3 regions of the Micromonospora sp. NPDC003816 genome follow, and region 1 is predicted to be linked to each of the others. Evidence: riboswitches for the same ligand, from Rfam matches in the RefSeq annotation. Region 1 holds a riboswitch; each other region holds the start of a gene.

Region 1 (7,336 bases):
GCCGAGCGTCAGGATCGACAGGTCACCGGGTACGCGCAGCCCGCGTCGGCGGGCGGCGGACTCCAGGGCGACGGCGGTGGCGAAGTCCTCGACGAAGACGACCGTGCTGCCGTCCCCGGCGAGGTCGTCCAGGACGGCGTCGGCGTCGCGGGTCGGGTCGGTCAGGCGGCGGGCCGACTCGGCGGCCGGTGCGGCGGCGTCGAACCCGTGCCAGCGGTCGGCCGAGGACTCGGCGGTGGCGTCCACGCCCAGGTAGGCCAGGCGCCGGTGGCCGCGTCCCAGGGCCAGTTCGACGAGCTGCCGCACCGCCGCGGCGTAGTCGGCGCCGACGTAGGGGACCGGTCCACCCGCGTCGTCGCGGCGACCCACCGCCACGTACGGGTATCCGTCGCGGTTGAGCCGGAGCAGCTCGGCGGCGTCGATCTCGCGTCCGAGCAGGATGCACCCGTCGGCCAGACGGAGCCGGTTGTCGCGGTGGAAGATCCGTCGACGCCCGTCGACCACGGGTGCGCTGGTGAACAGCAGCAGGTCGCAGCCGACCCGTTCGGCGTACTCCTCGATGCCGAGCAGGAAGGGGTGGAAGAAGTCCCGGCTGCCGCTGGGGAACGCCGGCTCGTAGGTGAAGACGCCGATGATCCGGTTGAACCGGGACGCGAGCCGACGGGCGACCGGGTCGGCGGCGTACCCGGTCTCGGCGATCACCCGCAGCACCCGGTCCCGGGTCTCGGGGGCGATGCGCACCTCCGCGTCGGCGCGGTTGTTGAGCACCAGCGACACGGTTGCCTGGCTGACGCCGGCCATCCGTGCGATGTCACGTTGTGTGACGCGTCGGGGTGCAGGGGGCACGGGGGAGTCCTTCCACTGCCGCTAATGCGTATTAGCGTTCGGGCTGGGAAGGAGCTTCGCGGCTGAACCCGATCGATGTCAAGGGGGTGACGGCAGATTTCCGTCTGATGAACTCCCTGAACTAATGCGGATTAGCGAGCGTCCTCGGCGGACCTGTGAACGAGGCGCGGCGCCCCACCCGCCCGACGGGGCGCGCTCGCCGTCGGCTCTTGACAGCGCCGCCCCGGAGTCGCAGTATTCAAGAACTCGACGGCGCTAATACGTATTACCGCAACGCCTGAACGCCCCGGCGCTCCCCGCTGTCCACGGAGAGCTGCACGGAGCGTGACTGGTGCTGCGGACGCGGCCGGGTGCCCGGCGGCGGGTCGTCTCAGACCCGGCCGCTGACCAGGTACTGCATCTGGTGCTCGTGGTTCGGTGCCACGCCGTACCGGTGGTCCAGCTCGTAGATCGACGTCAGCGGGACGGCCGTGACGTCCGTCAGGCCCGCCTCCTCCAGCACCGCCACGGTCTTGTCGATGGAGGTCGCGGTGGCCAGCGGCAGCTCCGCCTGCACCTGGCTGTCGTAGTGGCCGGTGAAGTTCTCCGAGGCGTTGTCGAGGCCGTGCGGGAACCAGGTGCTGTCCACCACCGCGACCGTGCCGCCGGGGCGCAGCAGGCGGATCCAGTTGGCCACGGCCCTCTGCGGCTCGCGCAGCGTCCACATCAGGTATCGGCTGGTGACGGCGTCGAAGCTGGCGGCCGGGAAGTCCGGCGCGACGGCGTCGCCGAGCCGGATGACCGGGCCGTCGGTGACGGTCGCGGCGTGCCGGCGGGCCTCGGCGAGCATGCCCTCGGCCAGGTCGATGCCGGTGACGCGGTGCCCGAGACCGGCCAGGACCATGGCGACCTGGCCGGTGCCGGTGCCGACGTCGAGCACGTCCAGCGGTGCGGCCGGCAGGGCCTGCGCCCAGATCTGCGCCCAGGCCCGCTGGTCGTCGGCGAGCCGGTCGGGGCGCTGCTGGTACTCGTCGTACTCGGGTGCGCGGCCGGTCCAGTAGGCGTTGATGCGCTCCTGCGTGGTCATGCCGCAGTCCTCTCGTCGGTGCTCTCATGGATCGGGTGGAACAGCAGGTGGACGGTGCCGTCGAGGTCCAGGCGCCGGATGCCGATGCCGTAGACGGGCTCCAGGACGGCGGGGTCGAGGACCTCGTCGACGGTGCCGGCGGCGGCGACCCCGCCCGCGCCGAGCAGCACCAGGTCGTCGCAGTAGCGGGCGGCCAGGTTGAGATCGTGCAGCACGACGACCGAGCAGGTGTCCAGCGTGCGGACCAGGTGCAGGATCTCGTGCTGGTAGCGGATGTCGAGGTGGTTGGTGGGCTCGTCGAGCAGCAGGTGGGTGGCCTGCTGGGCGAGCGCGCGGGCGATCAGCACCCGCTGCCGCTCACCGCCGGAGAGCTGGACGAACGCCCGCCCGCTCAGGTGCGTGGCACCGACCCGGCTCAGGCAGCGGGCGGCGATCTCGTGGTCGGCCCGACCGGTCCGCTGGAACGTCGACAGGTGCGGCCCCCGGCCGAGCAGCACCAGCTCCGCCACGGTCAGGGCGGTCTCCCCGCCGCTCTCCTGCACGACCACGGCCAGCCGCCGCGCGGCCTCCCGGGCGGGCAGGGCGACCAACGCGTCGCCGTCCACCACGACCTGCCCGGTCCGGCTGCGCAGGGCGCCGTAGAGCAACCGCAGCAGCGTGGTCTTGCCGCTGCCGTTGGGCCCGATCAGGCCGAGGACCCGACCCGGCCGGGCGGTCACGCTGACCCCGTCGATGACCGGATTCGCGCCGTAGCGCCACGTGACGTCGGTGGCCTCGATCACGAGCCGTTCCCGAAGCGCTGCACGATCCGCTCCAGACCGTCGATGGACAACGGCGTCGGCGGCTCGGTGAAGTTGAACAACTGGGTCATGACCTGGCCGTTGCGGACCGCGTTGAGCTGCTGCGCGCCCGGCAGCCCGGTGAGCCCCTGCTCGACCGCGCGGGGGTCGCCGTCGCCGTAGAGCAGGATCAGCACGTCCGGGTTGCGGCCGAGCAGTTCCTCGACGGTGACCTCGAAGACCCGCTCCTTGACGTCGCCGAAGACGTTGCGGAAACCGGCGGCCGTCAACTGCGGGTGGGCCATGCTGCCGGTGCCGTACGCGTACGTGGTGCCGCCGCCGACGGTCGGGTAGAGCACCGCCGCGGTGCGTCCGGACCCGTTGCCCGCCTCGGCCTGGACCTTCGTCATCCGGTCCTGGAGCGCGGTGACCGCAGTCGACGCCTCGGTCTGGCGGCCGAACACCCGGCCGTACGTCTCCATCTGCCGGTAGATGTCGTCGAAACTCGGCACGGCGGTGCTGTCCGGGCACATCGCCGGCTCCTCCAGCAGCGGGATGTCCACCGCCGCGAGGGTGTCGCGGGAGAGGTTGTCGACCTCGCCGAGGACCAGGTCGGGCTCCTGGCTGATCACCACCTCCTTGGAGATCTGGAGGTGGCCGCTGGTGTCGGTCTTGTCGGTCAGCAACGGGATGCGGTCCAGCTCGCCCTGGGTCGCCGCGTCGTAGTACTCCTTCGGGTACTGCCCCGCCCGCGCGGTGACCCGGTCCAGCACGCCGAGCGCGTGCAGGTACGGCACGGCGGCGCTCTTGAGTAGCACGATCCGCTGCGGAGGGGCGTCGAAGGTGACGTCCACGCCGCAGTTGGTCACGGTGACCGGGTAGCCGGGGGCGGCGTCGGTCGGTCCGTCGGTGCCGCCGCCGCACCCGGCGACGAGCAGCACGCACGCGGAGGCGGCGGCGGTGGCGAGGCGGCGAGCCTTCAACATCGGTTCTCCTTGACGGACGGGCGTTCAGGCGCCGGAGGCGTGCAGACGACGGATCAGGACCAGCAGGAAGGGGGCACCGAGCAGGGAGGTGATGATGCCGATCGGGATCTCCTGCGGTGCCAGCAGCACCCGGGCCAGCACGTCGGCCCAGACCAGGAGGATCGCCCCGAGCAGCGCGGCCACCGGCACCACCCGGACGTGCGGTGCGCCGACGATGCGGCGGGCCAGGTGCGGCACGACCAGGCCGACGAAACCGATGCTGCCGGCGGCGGAGACCAGGATGCCGACGCTGAGCGAGACCAGCACGAGCAGCCGGAGGCGGAACCGGTCCGGCGAGACGCCCAGGGTGTGCGCGGTCTCGTCGCCGATGGCCAGCACGTCGAGCCGCCGTCCGACGACGGTCAGGTATCCGATGGTGCCGATCAGCACCACGGCGGCGATCAGCAGCAGGGCGTTCCAGCGGGCCAGGCCCAGCGACCCGAGGAGCCAGAACATCACCGACCGGGCACCCTCGGCGGATCCGGAGGCGAAGATCAGGAAGCTGGTGGTGGCGTACAGCGCGTACCCGACGGCGACGCCGGCCAGCAGCAGCCGGATGGAGGTGACCCGGCCGCCGCTGCGCGCGATCAGGAAGACCAGCAGCGAGGCGCCGAGCGCGCCGACGAACGCGCTGGTGGAGAGCGCGTACTGGCCGAAGCCGGCGCCGGCGCCGAAGAGGATCGCGGCGGCCGCGCCGCTGGAGGCGCCGGAGTTGATCCCCAGCAGGTACGGGTCGGCGAGCACGTTGCGGACCATGGCCTGCAAGGCCACGCCGCAGACCGCCAGCCCGGCGCCGACCAGCATGCCGAGCAGGACCCGGGGCAGTCGGACCTGCCAGACGATCGCCTGCTGCGGTCCGGTCCAGCTCACCTCGCCCGGCACGCCGACGAGCTGGTGCCCGATGATCCGGGCCACCGTGAGCGGCGGGATGCCGATCGCCCCGGCCCCGACCGCGACCAGGCCGGTCAGGACCAGGCCGAGGGTCAGCGCGAGCAGCCAGAGGCCGGTCCGGCGGCGCTGCGCCGCCACACCGAGCACGTCCGTCGGGCTCGTCGGCAGGGTGGTGACGCTCACCGCTCTCCCACGCAAAGTCGTTGTTCTTGCCAAGTCTTTGCAAAAAGCTAACACCAAGATCACGCCAGCGGAAGCCGGATGAGTCGTTGTTCACGCTCCGCTCGACCCCGTGTCGCCGTGCGGACATCACACCCGCGCGCCGGTCGTCACGCGTGATCCGGACGCTAGGATCCGAGACGGTACTGGTTCGCCCCGGCCGTCCGGTCGAGGCGTCGTAAGAGGGAACCCGGTGTGAGTCCGGGACTGCCCCGCAGCGGTGAGTGGGAACGACCGCCGTCACACGCACTGGACGCCCTGTCGGGTCCGGGAAGCGACGGCCAGTAGGAGACCGGCCCAGCCGGTCGCGCCCACGAGTCCGAAGACCTGCCCGTGCCGCGTGCGCAGCCGCGCACGCCGCCGTCGGCCTCGCGGGAGGGCCCGGGCGAGGTCGGTCGTCGCACCGTGCCCTCCCCAGCCTTCCCCGGAGCCGTACCGCCGGACCTCGAGGGAAGGGAACCCTGGCGACATGACCACTCCGTTCGGCACGAGCACCGTGCTCGGCTATCCGCGCATCGGCCCGCGCCGTGAACTCAAGACCGCAGTCGAGGGCTACTGGGCCGGCCGCATCGACGAGCCGACCCTGCGGGCCACCGCCGCGCAGGTACGCGAGGAGACCTGGCGTACGTTGCACGACGCCGGCCTGTCCGCCGTACCGTCCAACACGTTCTCGCTCTACGACCACGTGCTCGACGCGGCCGTCACGGTCGACGCCGTACCCGACCGGTTCCGCCGGCTCGGCCTCGGTGAGCTGGACACCTACTTCGCCATGGCACGCGGCACCGCCCAGGAGCCGCCGCTGGAGATGACGAAGTGGTTCGACACCAACTACCACTACCTGGTGCCCGAGATCGGCCCGGACACCGCCTTCGCCGCCCGGGCCGACACGCCCCTGACCGATTACGGGCGGGCGCGGGCGCTCGGCATCACCACCCGTCCGGTGCTGGTCGGCCCGGCCACCCTGCTGCTGCTCGCCAAGCCCACCGCCGACGCGCCGGACGGGTTCCGCCCGTTCGACCGGCTGGACGACCTCGTCGACGTCTACGCCGACCTGCTGACCGCGCTCGCCGACGTCGGGGTGCCGTGGGTGCAGCTCGACGAACCGGCGTACGTCGGCGACCGGTCCGACGCCGAGATCCGCGCCCTCAGCGCCGCCTACGCCCGCCTCGGCGCGCTGACCCACCGGCCCCGCCTGTTCGTCGCCGCCTACTTCGGCGAACTCGGCGACGCGCTGCCCGCCTTGCTGGACACGCCGATCGAGGCGATCGGGTTGGACCTGGTCGCCGGTCCGGGTGACCTGGACCGGCTCGCCGGCCACGGCGCGCTGCCGGGCCGGACCGTGGTCGCCGGGCTGGTCGACGGCCGCAACGTGTGGCGGACCGACCTGCGGGCCGCTGCGGCTGTCGGCGCCACCCTCACCGGGCTCGCCGACAGCGTGGCCGTGTCCACCTCCTGCTCGCTGCTGCACGTGCCGGTGGACCTGGCCGCCGAGACCGAGCTGGACCCCCGGCTACGGGACCGGTTGGCGTTCGCCCGTCAGAAGGTCGACGAGGTGGTCGCGCTCGGTCGGGTGCTGCGCGACGGGGTGGGCGAGCTGCCCGCCGCGCCTGCGCCGGTGCCGGCACAGTGGCGCGACGACGCGGTCCGTGCCCGCCTGGAGGCCCTACGGCCCGAGCACACCCGACGCGGCCCGTACCCGCAGCGCGCCGAGGCCCAGCGCCGACGCCTCGGGCTGCCCGTGCTGGCGACCACCACCATCGGGTCGTTCCCGCAGACCGAGGCGTTGCGCCGGGCCCGGGCCGAGCACCGGGCCGGTCGCCTGGACGCGGCCGGCTACGCCGAGCGGATGCGGGCCGAGATCGCCGAGGTGGTGGCCGAACAGGAACGCCTCGGGCTGGACGTGCTGGTGCACGGCGAGCCGGAGCGCAACGACATGGTGCAGTACTTCGCCGAACACCTCGACGGCTTCGCCGCCACCGCCCACGGCTGGGTCCAGTCGTACGGCTCCCGGTGCGTACGCCCACCGATCCTGTACGGCGACGTGACCCGGCGCGCACCGATCACGGTGACCTGGTCCCGGTACGCCCAGTCCCTCACCGACCGGCCGGTCAAGGGCATGCTCACCGGTCCGGTGACCATCCTGGCCTGGTCGTTCGTCCGGGTGGACCAGCCGCTGGCGGAGACCGCCCGGCAGGTCGCCCTGGCCCTGCGTGACGAGGCGCGGGACCTGGAGGCGGCGGGCATCCGGATCATCCAGGTCGACGAGCCCGCCCTGCGGGAACTGCTGCCACCACGCCGCCGGGACCACGCCGGCTACCTGGACTGGTCGGTGGCGGCGTTCCGACTGGCGACCAGCGGCGTCGCCGACGCCACGGCGATCCACACCCACCTGTGCTACTCGGAGTTCGGCGAGGTGCTGCCCGCCATCGACGCCCTGGACGCCGACGTGACCAGCATCGAGGCGTCACGTTCCCGGATGGAGATCCTCGACGACCTGGCCACCGTCGGCT
Region 2 (7,336 bases), on a different contig from region 1:
CCAGCACGCCGAGGACGTCCGCGACGGACTTGGCGCGCAGGGTGCCGACCCGGACGGTGCCGGCGGCGTGGAACACGGTGTCCACCCGGGGCACGGCGGCGAGCAGGGCGTCCACGTCGGCGGCCACGGTCACGTCACACCGGTGGTACGTCGCCGTCGCCCCCAGCGCGGTCAGTTCGGCCAGCAACGCTGCCGGTGCGTGGTCCGACCGGCCGGCCAGCAGCAGGGTCGGCTGCTCCCGGCGGGCCAGGGACCGGGCGAGCGCCGCGCCCACACCACCGGCACCGCCGACGATCAGGTACACGGCACCCGCCCCGGCAGACCCGCCACCGGCAGCGCCGACGGCCCGGTCGACGGACGTCACCACCGGGTCGGGGACTCCTCCTGCGCCCGGCGACACCGGATCGAGGAAACGTGCCATCCGGCGTCCGTCCCGCCAGGCCACCCCGGTCGCCGCACGCGGGCCGGGCGAGACGGCTGCCGGGCCCGCCGCGAGGGCGGACAACTCGCGGCGGACGGCGTCGACCCGCGTCGCCGTACCGTCCGAGGAGCAGAGGTCCACGGTCTGCACGAGCAGGCCCGGACGCTCGTCGGCGAGCGCGGCGGTCAACCCGGCCAGCACCGCCTGCACCGGGCGGGCACGCTCCGCCGCCGCGCCGGTGACGTGCACGTCCTCGGTGACCACCAGCAACCGGCCCGGCCGGTCGGCGTCCTCGTCGATCAGGGCGCGGACGGCGTGTACCTGCGCGGTGACGGCGGCGTCGAGCGCGGCCACGTCCGGCGTGTCCACCGCCGCCCCGGCGAGCAGCACGGTGACGCCGGGGGTGTCGTCAGCGACGACCGTGGGGGTGTCGGCCGTGCGGACCTCGACCCCGTCGGCGGTGAGTGCGGTGACCAGGGCGTCGGCGAACGGACCGCCCACCCCCGGGCCGCGCAGCCGCACCCACCCGGCGGGTACGCCCGCGACCACCGGCACCTCCCGCCAGGCGACGACGTGCAGCGGTGCGGCCTGCGGTGATCCCGGTGGCGGGAAGGCGCGACGCGCGAACGGGTAGGTCGGCACCGGCACCCGCTGCCGCCCGGCGTACAGGGCGGGACGGTCGAGCGGACCACCCCGGACCCAGAGCCGTCCGGCCGTGGCCAGCAACGACGCCGTAGCGGTGGGCCCGCCGGGCACGGCGACCATCCGGACCATGGGATGGGCCGCTCCGTCGACCTGCCCGCCACGATGCTCCGTCGCGCCGACGCCACCGGTGCCGGAGTCCGGCGCCAGGGCGGCAGTGTCCCGGGTGGAGTCGGCGACGCCCAGCTCGACCACGGTGTCGTACCCGTCGTCGTGGAGCCGTCGCCACGCCGCACGCCACTGCGCTCCGCTCGCCGCCCCGGTGGCCCACCGCAGCGGGTCCGGCGGATCCCACCGCCCGGCCGCCGGGCTGAACACCGGCACGCCCCGCAGCGCCACGAGGGCGTACCCGTCGTCGTCCCGGTCGGCGTGGCCGTCCCCGGCGGCGGCCGGATCGGCGAGCGCGACCGACCGCCGGACCGCCTCGGCGACGCCCAGCGCGCCCCCGGCGGCGGCTGCCGCCAGCTCACCCACACCGTGTCCGAGCAGCGCATCGGGCCGCACCCCCCAGGCGGCGAGTTGCCCGGCCAGGGCCAGGGCCACCACCACGCCCGCCGGGGCGCTGACCCGCCGGTCCGTCCGTTCCGCCCCGTCGTGCAGGCACCAGGCGAGCAGCGGTCGTCCCGCCACCGGGCCGGCGGCGGCGCAGGCCCCGGTCAGCAGGGCCCGGAAGACCGGGAGCCGGTCGTGCAGGTCACGGACCGCCGGTGCGTCCGGCGGCGATCCGTCGCCCGGGAAGGCGAAGACGATGCGTGGCCGCCGGCCGACCGGTTCGTCCCGGTACGCGGTCGCGGCCGCCGCCAACCGGTCCGCCAGCCCGGAGTCGTCGGCGACGAGCGCCAACCGGTACGGCGCGTCGTCACGGGCGGTGCCGGCGCTGGCGACCACGTCGGCCACGTCGAGGTCACCCCGGGCGCGCAGGTGCCTGGCGAGGTCGAGGGCACTGCGCCGCAACGAGGCCGCCGATCGCGCGGTGAGCGTCACCAGGTGCGCGCCGGTGCCGTCCGGCGGCGGTACGGGCTCCCGGGGCGGCGCCTCGCGCAGGACGGCGTGCGCGTTGGTGCCGCCGAAACCGAACGCGTTCACGCCGGCGACCAGCGGTCCGGGTGCGGTCCACGGGCGTGCCTCGGTGAGCACCGTGAAACCGGCGGCGTCGAGGTCGTACCGCGTGGACGGCCGGACGTGGTGCAGCGACGGCGGCAACTGCCGGTGCCGCAGGGCCAGCACCACCTTCAGCAGCGACGGCATGCCGGCGGTGTTGAGCAGGTGCCCCAGGTTGGTCTTGACCGACCCGAGCCAGCGGGGCGTGCCGTCGGGGCGGGGCGGGAACGCGGCGGCCAGTGATCGGGCCTCCACCGGGTCACCGAGGCCGGTGCCGGTGCCGTGCGCCTCGACGTACGAGACGGCGGCCGGGTCGAGCCCGGCGTCCGCGTACGCGCGGGCGATGACCTCCCACTGCCGCTGCGGATTCGGGGCGAGCAGGCTCAACGACCGGCCGTCGTTGCCGACGGCGGTGCCGGCGACCAGCGCGAGCACCCGGTCCCCGGCGGCGTACGCGTCGTCGGGGCGGCACAGGACCAGCGCCGCGCCGCCCTCGCCGGGCACGAAACCGTCGGCGTCGGCGTCGAAGGCGCGACACCGCCCGGTCGGCGACAACGCCTCGGCGGCGTCCAGCAGCCGGTAGGCGGTCTCGGTGAGGTTGAGGTTCACGCCGCCGACCACCGCGATGTCGCACTCGCCGGTGGCCAGGCTGCGCGCGGCCAGGTGCAGCGCGACCAGCGCCGACGAGCAGGCGGTGTCCACCGCGATCGCCGGGCCGGCGAGGTCCAGCGTCTGCGACAGCCGGGCCGCGACGAGATTGCGCAGGTTGCCGACCAGCGCCGATGGTCCGGTCACCGCACCGGTGGCGGCCAGCAGCTCGGGGTAGGCGCTCTCGCCGACGGCGGCGAAGACGCCGACACGTCGGCCCTGCCGGCGCGGGCCGGCGTACCCGGCCCGTTCCAGCGCCTCGTACCCGATCTCCAGGAACAGTCGGGCGTGCGGGTCGGTGAGCCGGGCCTCCTCGTCGGAGAGCCCGAAGAAGTCCGCGTCGAGCTGCATCGGGTCGTCCAGGAAGGACCCCCAGCGAGGTCGGCCGTCCTGCGGCGTCCACCGGTGCTCCGGCACCGGCCGCACCGCGTCGACGCCGTCGACGAGCCCGCGCCAGAACTCGTCCGGGTCGTCCGCGCCGGGGAACCGGCAGGCCATCCCGATGACCGCGAGCGGCGTCGCGCCGGAGCGGTCGTCCGGTGCCGGTGGGACGGGACTCCCGAGCGGTGCCGTCCGGGTCGCCGACGGCCCGGCCAGGATGCGGTCGGTGAGCGCGGCGACGGTGGGACAGTCCCGCAGGTCCGCCGGATCGAACGTGGTGCCGAGGGCGTCCTCCAGCCCGGCCAGCACCTCCATCGCCGTGAGCGACGACCCGCCGATGGCCAGGAAGCGGTCGTCCGCCGCGATGGTGTCGGCGGGCCGGTCCAGCACCCGGGCCCAGACCGCCCGGACGACCTGCTCGACCCGTCGCCGGGACAGCGGCCCCGGGGACGGCGGCGCGGATACCGGGTGTGGGTCCGTCGAGGTCGCCGGTGGAGTGGGGTCGGACGTCGACGGGCGTGGGCGGCTGGTCGCCGCCAGGTGCCAGCGGCGTTCCCGGTCGGCGAAGTCACCGGCCAGGTAGCGTTCGCGCATCCGTCGCCGCCGCAGCTTGCCGCTGGTGGTGCGGGCGAACGCGCCGGGCGGAAGCGGCAGCACCCGCACGTCGTGGTGCCCGGCCGCCTCGGCGACCCGGGCCCGCGTGGCGTCGAGCACCACGGCTGCCCCGGCGGGCGGACGGGCCCAGGCCACGAAGACCACGATCCGCTCGCCGCCGCTGTCCGGGTCGGTGCAGCCGACCACCGCGGTCATCGTGGCCGGCAGCCCGGCGGTCGCGGCGGCCACCGCCTCCAGGTCGGACGCGTGGAACGTCCGGCCGTTGACGAAGATCACGTCCTTCGCGCGGCCGGTCACACAGAGCCGGCCGGCGCGCTGGAAGCCCAGGTCACCGGTGCGCAGCCAGCCGTCCACGAAGGTCTCCCGGCTGGCCTGCGGATCCCGGTGGTAGCCGCGCGCCACGTTCGGGCCGCGTACCTCGACCAGGCCCACCCGCTCCTCGGGCAGCGGACGGTGCCGCTCGTCGACGACGCGTACCTCGCAGCCGGGCACGGGGTGTCCCAGGTCCATCAGCTCCACCGCGTGCGTACCCGGCGCGGTGCTCACCGCCCGGCCCTGGCTCAGCGCGGCACGGTCCAGCACCAGCGGCGCGGCGACCTCCCCGGGCGGCGGGAAGGTCACCGCGAGGGTCGCCTCCGCCAGGCCGTACACCGGTCGCAGGGCGGCCGGGGCGAGCCCGGCCGGGCGGACGTGCGTCAGGAAGGCCCGCCACACCGTGGGGGAGATGGGCTCCGCGCCCACCACCACGCACCGGACGCGGCTCAGGTCGAGCGTGGCGAGAAGATCCGTCGGGACCCGGCGGACCGCCAGCGCCAGCGCGAAGTTCGCCGCCGAGAGCAGGGTCGCGCGATGCCGGTGGGCGGCGGTGAACCACAGTGCCGGGCGCTTGGCGAACGCCATCGGAGGTACGCGGACCTGCGTGCACCCGATGGCCAGCGGGGTCAGGTGGGTGCCGATCAACCCCATGTCGTGGAAGTACGGCATCCAGGTGACCAGCACGTCGTCCGGCCCGGCGCCGCTGGCCAGCCGGGACTGCTCCACATTGGCCAGCACGTTGGCGTGGGTCAGCTCCACCCCGCGCGGCGTGCCGGTGCTGCCGGAGGAGAACTGGAGGAACGCCACGTCGTCGGGGTCGGCGGCGAACGACTCCTCCAGCGGGGGGCTGGTACGCAGGTCGGCCAGCCGCAGCACCAGGCCCGCCAGCCCGTCGGCGACCGCCCCGGTGGCGTCGTCCACCACGGTCACCGCGTCGGCGAGCAGCTCGCGCACCGCCCGTACCCGGGCCGGTTCGGGCGGCAGCGGCACCGGGACCAGCCCGGCGGCGAGCGCCCCCCAGAACAGCGGCTGGAAGTCGTCGCCGGCGTCGGCGACCAGGATCACCGGGGTGCCGGGGATCACGCCGGCCGCCCGGTAGCCGCCCGCCACCCGCAGCGACTCGTCCCGCAACTGCCGCACGGTGACGGTGCGCTCGGTGCCGTCCTCGCGAACGTGCACGACCACCTGGTCGGGTGCGCGATCCGCGGCCTGGACGAGGACGTCGAGCAGTGTCCGTCGGTCGCCGGGTCCGGCCGCAGTCTGCACGCGACGATGCTAGTGGGCATGATCGAGTACCCGGCCGACGGTCGCCGGGATGCCCGTCATCTGACACGCGACACGCCCGGCACAGCATCTGGTGTTGCCATCTCCGCACCGCACCCATATATGGTGTGCCCCGTAGCTGGTTCGACCGCCGCTCCACGGCGGTCGAGGCAAGAGGGAACCCGGTGTGAATCCGGGACTGCCCCGCAGCGGTGAGTGGGAACGACCGCCGTCATCACGCACTGGACCCGCCAGGTCTGGGAAGCGACGGCCAGTAGGCGCGAGCATCAGGCCCACGAGTCCGAAGACCTGCCAGCGCGCCGCACGCGACGTGTGCGGCGGTCGAAGGCCGCGTGGGACGGCCGACGCCAGGAGCTGGTCGTCACGGCAGCAGTGCCGTCGGCAGACCGGCGGCGTCCTCCCGCGCGGACCCGACGATCTCGGGGACAGGCGTGAGGAGGGGAACATGACGGTGACCCAGGAGCAGGCGGGGCCGGAGCAACGCCGGCACGTCATGCAGGTCCGCAAGCGGAACGGCGACACCGAGCCGGTGGACGTCAACAAGATCGTCAAGGCGGTCGAGCGGTGGGTCGCCGACCTGGACGAGATCGACCCGCTGCGGGTGGCGACGAAGACCATCAGCGGGCTGTACGACGGCGCGACCACGGCCGAGATGGACAAGCTCTCCATCCAGACCGCGGCCGAACTGATCGGTGAGGAGCCGCAGTACTCGAAGCTGGCGGCCCGACTGCTGGCCGCGTACGTGGACAAGGAGGTCCGCGGACAGCAGGTGGCCAGCTTCAGCCAGTCCATCCGGTACGCACACGGCCTGGGCCTGATCGGCGTCGACACCGCCGCGTTCGTGGCCCGCAACGCCCGCAAGCTGGACGACGCCGTCGACCCGGCGGGGGACCTGCGCTTCGAGTACTTCGGCCTGCGCACCGTCGCCGACCGGTACCTGCTGCGGCACCCGCAGACCCGGCTCGTGGTGGAGACGCCGCAGTACTGGCTGCTGCGGGTCGCCTGCGGCCTGTCCCAGACGCCCGGCGAGGCGATCGGCTTCTACCGGCTGATGTCCAGCCTGGCCTACCTGCCCAGCTCGCCGACGCTGTTCAACTCCGGCACCCGGCACACGCAGATGTCCTCGTGCTTCCTGGTCGACTCGCCGCGCGACGAGCTCGACTCCATCTACGAGCGCTACCACCAGGTCGCGAAGCTGTCCAAGTTCTCCGGCGGCATCGGCATCTCCTGGTCCCGGGTGCGCGGTCGGGGCGCCCTGATCCGGGGCACCAACGGCAGGTCGAACGGCATCGTGCCGTTCCTCAAGACGCTGGACGCCGGGGTGGCCGCGGTCAACCAGGGCGGTCGTCGCAAGGGCGCGGCCTGCGTCTACCTCGAACCGTGGCACCCGGACGTGGAGGAGTTCCTCGAACTGCGGGACAACACCGGCGAGGAGTCCCGTCGTACGCACAACCTGAACCTCGCCAACTGGATTCCGGACGAGTTCATGCGTCGGGTCGAGGCGGACGGCGACTGGTCGCTGGTCGACCCGTCGGATGCTCCCGAGCTGCCCGACCTGTTCGGTGAGGCGTTCGACGAGGCGTACCGCGCGGCGGAGAAGAAGGCGGTCAAGACCGTCAAGGCCCGCGACCTGTACGGCCGGATGATGCGGACGCTCGCGCAGACCGGCAACGGGTGGATGACCTTCAAGGACGCCTCGAACCGGCTCTCCAACCAGACCGGTGCCCCGGGCAACACCATCCACCTGTCGAACCTCTGCACCGAGATCCTGGAGGTCAACGACGACGCCGAGACGGCGGTCTGCAACCTCGGGTCGGTCAACCTGGGCGCGCACGTCACCGCGGACGGGGTCGACTGGGAGCGGCTGCG
Region 3 (6,498 bases), on a different contig from region 1:
CACGGCAGGTCGCAGTGGGCGCTCGCCACCGTGCGTGGCGTGAACAGACGTGACAGTCGCATGGCTTGCCCTTCTCGGTTTCCTTCCCTCGCACGCTAAAACCTCAACCGCACGTCAGGTCAACGCGGCGGCCGGGAGACGATGATCACCGGTTGGCGGACACGATCAGGGGACCGGCCCTCGACGTCGAGGAGCTTTCGGCTTCTCCGCCCTAATGTCGACATCGCGTCCGATTCGTCCGCCCGGCGTCCCTGCCGGAGGTGGACACCGGCGCGTCCGCGCGGATCGGGAACCCTGGAGGCTGACGGTGGGCGACGACAGGACCGGTACGGAACTGGGCCGACGCCAGTTCGTCAGGCTCTCGGGAACGGTCGGCGCCACGGGCCTCCTGGGCCTGGTCGCGGCCGGTCGGGCGCGCGCCGACGGCGGCCCCGCCGACGGGGGAGGCCCCCCGGCGAACCCGGACGTCCCCGGTGCTCCGGGCGCCGCCGCCTGTCCCACGCCCTCCGCCCTCTGCGGTTACCCGAGCGACACCGGAGGTCGGTACGACCTGTGGGACCGGGTGCAGGTCTGCACCGGAGCGAAGCCCGGACCGCCGTTCCCACAGTGCCTGCGCACCACCGCGACGTACGTGGTCCTCAACGGCGGGTCCGGGTCCAACCACGACTACCTGCTCGTCCCGACCTGCCGTGTCAGCGGCATCGAGTGCCCGTTCATCACCACCGCCGCCGCCCCGAACTACTGGCTCGACGCGTGGCTGAACGCCCAACCCGGCCAGCCCGGACACGTGGTCTATCCACACGTCGGGCTCGGCATCAACTCGGCCGACCCGATGATCCGGCAGCAGGACCAACTCCACATCCACCTGGCCGGGATCCACTCGGGCATCCAGACCCAACTACAGAACCACGACGCCTCGATCACCAACAACCCGGCCCGGTGGCGCGACCAGATCGTGCCGATCTGGGGGCTGACCAGCACCGGCGCCCCCGCCCCGCGCTCCTACCGGGTCCTGCACGTCGCCAACCTCAACGACAATCTCTTCCGGCTCCTGCTCGACAGCGTGGTACGACCGACCGGATCGACCATGGCGGCCCAGGCGATGGCGGTGACCCCACGCCTGATCGGCAACGGGGGCTTCTACGTCCTGAACAGCGAGCCGGGGTTGACCGTCCCGCCGGGCCAGCCCGGCGGCACCGGCACCGTCGACTTCCTGCTCGCCTACGCGTGACCCGAGCGGTCGGGCACCTCGGCCACGATGTGTCGTGTCCGGCCCCGGGCGGCGGAACACGACATGCTACACCAGCCGCGGTGGTGTGCCGTGCGGAGCGGGACGCCCTCGCGCGGTGGGCGACAAGCGGTGCGAGCGGCCATTTCACGGGTTGACGCCACGGTCGAATCGGACCCATTCTGGCCGGGTGGTCACATCTGAGGAACCGTTCGGTCCGCCGGAGCCGGTAAAACGCGCGACTGACGGGCGGCCGGGTGACTCGCTAGCGTATCAGGAACGGACGTCAAGATCATTGATGGTCCGGCGCGATCCCTGGGCACCCACCGCGCTGACGAGACATCGGGACGGTGAACGGAGATGACCCTGGCCAGTACGCGGACCGCCACGAACGTCCTGGACGACATGCTCGTGCCGCGCGGCTCCGAGCTGACACACCGCCTCATGAGGGGCGTACGGTCCGCTCTCTACTCACACACGGTGGCGGCCCGACGGGTGACGCTCGCGGCCGGTGATCTGTTGCACCAGACGGAGGGCGCGGACGGTCGTGTCTATTTCATCGACGGTGGCGCGATATACCTGGAGCACTATTCTCCGACCGGTCGCCGGACCATTATCGACGTGTTGTCGAGGAACGACTACTTCGGCGAGGACTCACTTCCCGGAATGCCTAACCAGTACATTCCCGCTGCCGTTGTCGACACGAATCTGATCGTGCTCGACACCGCCGTCCTGCGGGACCTTCTCGACGACGCGAGCATCTGCGACGTGTGGTTGCACAGCCAGATGTTGAAAGCGCGTCGGCACCGCTCGCTGCTGCTGCAACACACCACATCCGACTGCGAGGCGCGCCTGGCGATGCGACTGCTCGACCTGGCACAGGGGTTCGGGACCGCCTCCGGACGCACCATCCGGATCGGTCTCAAGCTGCGCCACGAGGACTACGCCGCGATGATCGGCACGACCCGCTCCCGGGTCGGACTGTTCCTGCAACGCTTCACCGATCGCGGGATGATCCGGAGAGCACCGTGCGGTTCCCTCCACGCCGATCCGCGCCTGATCGTCGACTACCTGATGGAACGGATGGGCCTGGGGCCGGGCCGGCTGGCTCGTCCCGACGCCGTGGCGTGACCGCTGCGCGCCCTGCGCCGGCCGCCACCCGCAACGCCGCCGACTCCCACCTGCGACCACGTCGGCCGCAGGCGGGAGTCGGGGGAGACGACCGAGGGGTCACTGTTGGCCGCTCGGTTCCACGACCTTCTGCGTCGTGGTGCTCGGGGTGGCTGCGCGGGCCTGCTCCCGGGCCGACCGGACGTCGTGCCGGCGACGTCGCTCCCGGGCACCCCGATAGAGGCTGCGTCCCCAGAGCAGCAGCCCGCCGCCGTCGAGAAGGAAACTGATCACCGCGATGGTGACGAAGTCAAACGACCCCATCATGGAGTCCTGGCCGGAGACGAAGAGCAGGAACTGGTAGATGAAGCCCCACAGCAGCGGGATCCCGACGAAGATCAGGGTGAGCAGGGCCATCAGGCGCCCGCCGATCCACGCCAGGGCGTACCAGCGCACGACGCGCATCTCCCGCCGGGGCAGGCCGGACTGGTCCACCCGGGGTGCGCGCCGCACCATCCGCGCGACCAGGTTGCGCAGGTAGTCCTCGGTGTCGGACATCAGGTTCCGGCAACCGAGCGCGGTGGCGACGATGTAGTAGCCGTCGGTCCGCAGGAACAGGAAGGTCTGCCAGATGATCCGGACCAGGTACGTGAAGAGCAGTGCCGTGAGCAGCAGCGCGCCCCACTCCGGCAGTTGCAGGTAGCCCTGCCGGCCCGCCCAGAGGGCGAAGACGAAGGACGAGGCGAGCACACCGTCCACCAGGGTCCCGGCGATGAACGCGACGAAGCGCTGCCGCTTCGGCGCCATCCAGATCGTGCTCATGTCGGTCTGGACCACCAGGATGTACATCTGGTTGCCGATGACGAGCCGCGACGGTACGCCCGCCGCCCGCGCCGCGACCATGTGCGCGGCCTCGTGGATCGCGACCCCGACCAGGGTGAGGATGAACGTCGCCCAGGTCAGCGCCGCGAAGTGGATGGGGAACAGCAGCGTCTCGCCGGGCGTGGGCAGCAGGTCGGGATCGTCGGCGGCGAGATACACGCCGCCCGCGATGACCAGGACGCAGAGCAGCAGCACGGGGAGGCTGACCATGCGGCGGGCCACCGTCGGGCTGAGCCAGTTCAGGCTCCAGCTGCGCCGGGGGCGGGACGTCGCGGCCGGGGCGGGGGCCGGGGCGGGGCCGGGTGCGGCGGCCTCGCCGTCGACCTCGACGAAGCCCTCGTCGCCCAGCGCGTCCAGGAAGTCGGTGATGTCGGGCGTCTCGGAGTACTTCTGCTCGTACTGGCGGACCGCCTCGCCCACCGAGTTGCCGGCGGCCAGCGAGTGGAGCAGATCCAGCCCTTCGGCGGGGATCGACAGGAATACCTGCCGCTCGACATCGCCGATGATGACGGTGTCGCCCTCCGCGCGGTGGTCGAACGGGCGCACTCGGACAAGTGTGTCTGGTGGGTAGCCGGCCATGGTCAGTCGTCCTTTTCGCTCATCTCATGCGGATCGATGAAGGCCGGCACCCGGAGTTGCCGTCCGGGTGCCGGCCTTCAGGTGGCGTGTCACCGTCAGGAGACGACACACGCAGCGGCGACAGCGCTGGTCTTCACCGACTCCAGCCGGCGAACCGTGAGCTTCTTCATGAAAATCACCTCCCTCGCGACTCGGGAACCACTACGGTGCCGGTCGCGGGGGAGATCGTCTGCTCACTTATGTGCATACGCCGATAGCGTGTGTGTGGCATTGAGCGAGTCGAACCGAACATACCTCACAGACGACGTCGGTCCGGGGGTGTCCTGGTCGTGCCGACGGGAGCTACGCGTCGGCCCAGCCGGCCGGATTGCTGCACGACTCCCGGCTGATCCCCGAGCCGGTCTCCGGCCAGTCACCGAACCGCTCGTGATGCAGGTGGGAGAAGAGGTAGCAGAAGCCCTCGCAGCCGGCGTCGGGCACTGCCGTCGCCGGATTCGCCCGGACTGCCTCGTAGAACTCCCGGCCCAACGCCACGATGTGGCCGCGCGCGTACAGGAAGCCGTCGTCGGAACCGTCGGTGATCTCGTGGATGTCGGCGCGGTCGATGTCGTACAGCTTGCGCTCGATCACCCGGTCGAGGGCGACCAACTCCGCGCGGGACAGGTCGGCGGAGAGCCGGCGCAGCTCGTCGAGGAAGGGGTCGAGCCACGGGTCCATGGCGTACCCGTCGTCGTGCGCCGGATCGCGGTCGATCAGGGCGCGACGCAGGGCCGCCGGCTCCGGCCCCAACCCGGCCCACGCCTGCTCCACCAGCGCCCAGAAGCGGTCCTCCTCCTCGGCCGTCGGCAGCGTCGGGGGGACGGCAAGATCACTGTTCGTCATGGCCGGACGATAGCGGCGAGCACCGACATCGGGAGTCGGCGTGACGCACGGCGTGCGACCGGTCGCACATTGACAGCGACGGCGAGGGCCGATCAGACTGGCCCGACAATTCCACAGCCGCGGTCACGTGTGGGGGAAGTCCGGTCGAAGTCCGGCGCTGGCCCGCAACGGTGGGCCGCCGGGGGTAACCCCGGTGGCGAGCCCGAATACCTGCCGTACCCGCGCTCCTGCACCTCACCCGTCGTGGCCCACGGGTCGGAGGCCGGCCAGCCACGTCCTGACGGGCGGGCCGGGTTTCTGACGACCGCCGGGCCGGAAAGGCGCGCCCGATGGTCGTCCGCCTGAGCCGGCACCGCCCGCTCACCCTGCTCTGCGGCGTGCTCGCCGCCCTCACCCTGACCCTGACTCTCACCGGTCCGGCGATCGCCGCCCCCGTCCAGGTGGGCGGCGTCCGCTCGGACGCAGCCGCCGGTTGGCTGGCCCGGCAACTGGTCGACGGGGAACGATTCGAGACCGTCTTCGACGGCGTCGCGTACCCGGACCAGGGGTTGACCCTCGACGCGGTCTTCGCCTTCGCCGCCGCCGGTGTCGCCGACGACTTCGGCGCGTCGGCGCTGGCCTGGGTCACCCGGCCGGACGTCCGCGACGGCTATGTCGGCGACGGCACCACCGAGGCGTACGCGGGCGCGACCGCCAAGCTCGCCCTCGCCGTCGCGGTACGCGGCGGCGACCCGACCGACGTCGGCGGGGTGGACCTCGTCACCCGGCTGCGCGGGTTGCAGGCGCCCGACGGCCGCTTCACCGACCGGTCGGCGTGGGGTGACTACAGCAACGCGTTCAGCCAGTCCTTCGCGATCCTCGCGTTGCGCCGGACCGTGGCGGGCGTGCCCCCGTCGGCCGCCGCGTGGCTGGTCGGCACCCGGTGCCCGGACGGCGGCTACCCGGTGCTGCCGGCGCAGCCGGTCTGCGACTCCGACGTGGACGCCACCGCCCTGACGGCGCAGGCGCTGCGGGCCGCCGGACGACACTCCGATGCCGCCGCGGCACTGCGCTGGCTGGTGTCGGTGCAGCGGGTCGACGGCGGGTTCGTCAACGCCGACGGGATCGCCAACGCCAACAGCACCGGACTGGCGGCGCAGGCCCTGCGCGACGGCGGCCGACCGCTGGCCTGGCTGCGGGCCCGGATCTTCCTGACCGGGTTGCAGGTCGGCTGCGCCGCGCCGACGGCCGACCGGGGCGCCGTCGACTTCGACGGCGGGGCCTTCGACCCGGGCACCGCCACCCGCGCCACCGCCCAGGCCGTCCTCGGTGTCACCGGCACCGGGTACGCACGGCTCTCGTCCGTCGGCGCCGCCACCGGCGCACCCACCCTGCCCTGCCTCTGATCACCCACCGATTCCCGTTCCCTGAGGCGAAGGAGTGCCCATGTCCCATGTCCAGAGTCCCGCCCGCCGGTGGTTCGCCGGCCTGCTGGCCGCGGCCGTCGTCGCACTCGGCCTGATCGCCGTCGAACCGTCGCCGCGCGCCGCCCACGCCGCCGCCTGCACCGGCACGACCGGGGTCACCGTCGTGGTCGACTACGGCCCGCTCGGCGGTGGCGTCCAGGTGGCGTGCGCGCTCGGCGACCCGGCCACCGGGCTGGCCGCGCTCCAGGGAGCCGGCTACACGGTGACCGGGACGCAACGATGGGGTCTGGCGTTCATCTGCCGGATCAACGGCCAGCCGACCTCCGCCACCGAGCCCTGCGTCAACACCCCGCCGGCCAGCGCGTACTGGTCCTACTGGCACGCCTCCGGCAGCGGCGCCGCCTGGACCTA

What was found. Region 1 has a riboswitch for cobalamin ahead of metE (5-methyltetrahydropteroyltriglutamate--homocysteine S-methyltransferase). Riboswitches for the same ligand answer to the same signal wherever they lie in the genome.
Region 2: linked by a shared signal. The riboswitch ahead of ACFYTT_RS03265 (ribonucleoside-diphosphate reductase subunit alpha) and the one ahead of metE (5-methyltetrahydropteroyltriglutamate--homocysteine S-methyltransferase) in region 1 are both predicted to bind cobalamin.
Region 3: linked by a shared signal. The riboswitch ahead of ACFYTT_RS03155 (peptidase) and the one ahead of metE (5-methyltetrahydropteroyltriglutamate--homocysteine S-methyltransferase) in region 1 are both predicted to bind cobalamin.

Annotation. Positions count from the first base shown of each region.
Region 1 covers NZ_JBIANP010000012.1:122,751-130,086, reverse strand. The annotation lists gene ACFYTT_RS27200 (LacI family DNA-binding transcriptional regulator) at 1-846, opposite strand, end outside; gene ACFYTT_RS27195 (class I SAM-dependent methyltransferase) at 1,217-1,912, opposite strand; gene ACFYTT_RS27190 (ABC transporter ATP-binding protein) at 1,909-2,694, opposite strand; gene ACFYTT_RS27185 (ABC transporter substrate-binding protein) at 2,691-3,677, opposite strand; gene ACFYTT_RS27180 (iron ABC transporter permease) at 3,702-4,790, opposite strand; cobalamin riboswitch at 4,957-5,176, shown strand; gene metE (5-methyltetrahydropteroyltriglutamate--homocysteine S-methyltransferase) at 5,296-7,336, shown strand, end outside.
Region 2 covers NZ_JBIANP010000001.1:753,811-761,146, forward strand. The annotation lists gene ACFYTT_RS03260 (amino acid adenylation domain-containing protein) at 1-5,449, opposite strand, end outside; cobalamin riboswitch at 5,570-5,778, shown strand; gene ACFYTT_RS03265 (ribonucleoside-diphosphate reductase subunit alpha) at 5,913-7,336, shown strand, end outside.
Region 3 covers NZ_JBIANP010000001.1:719,440-725,937, forward strand. The annotation lists gene sodN (superoxide dismutase, Ni) at 1-62, opposite strand, end outside; gene ACFYTT_RS03135 (CDP-diacylglycerol diphosphatase) at 308-1,231, shown strand; gene ACFYTT_RS03140 (Crp/Fnr family transcriptional regulator) at 1,724-2,359, shown strand; gene ACFYTT_RS03145 (hypothetical protein) at 2,459-3,766, opposite strand; gene ACFYTT_RS03150 (DUF4240 domain-containing protein) at 4,142-4,681, opposite strand; cobalamin riboswitch at 4,785-4,914, shown strand; gene ACFYTT_RS03155 (peptidase) at 5,011-6,066, shown strand; gene ACFYTT_RS03160 (hypothetical protein) at 6,107-6,498, shown strand, end outside.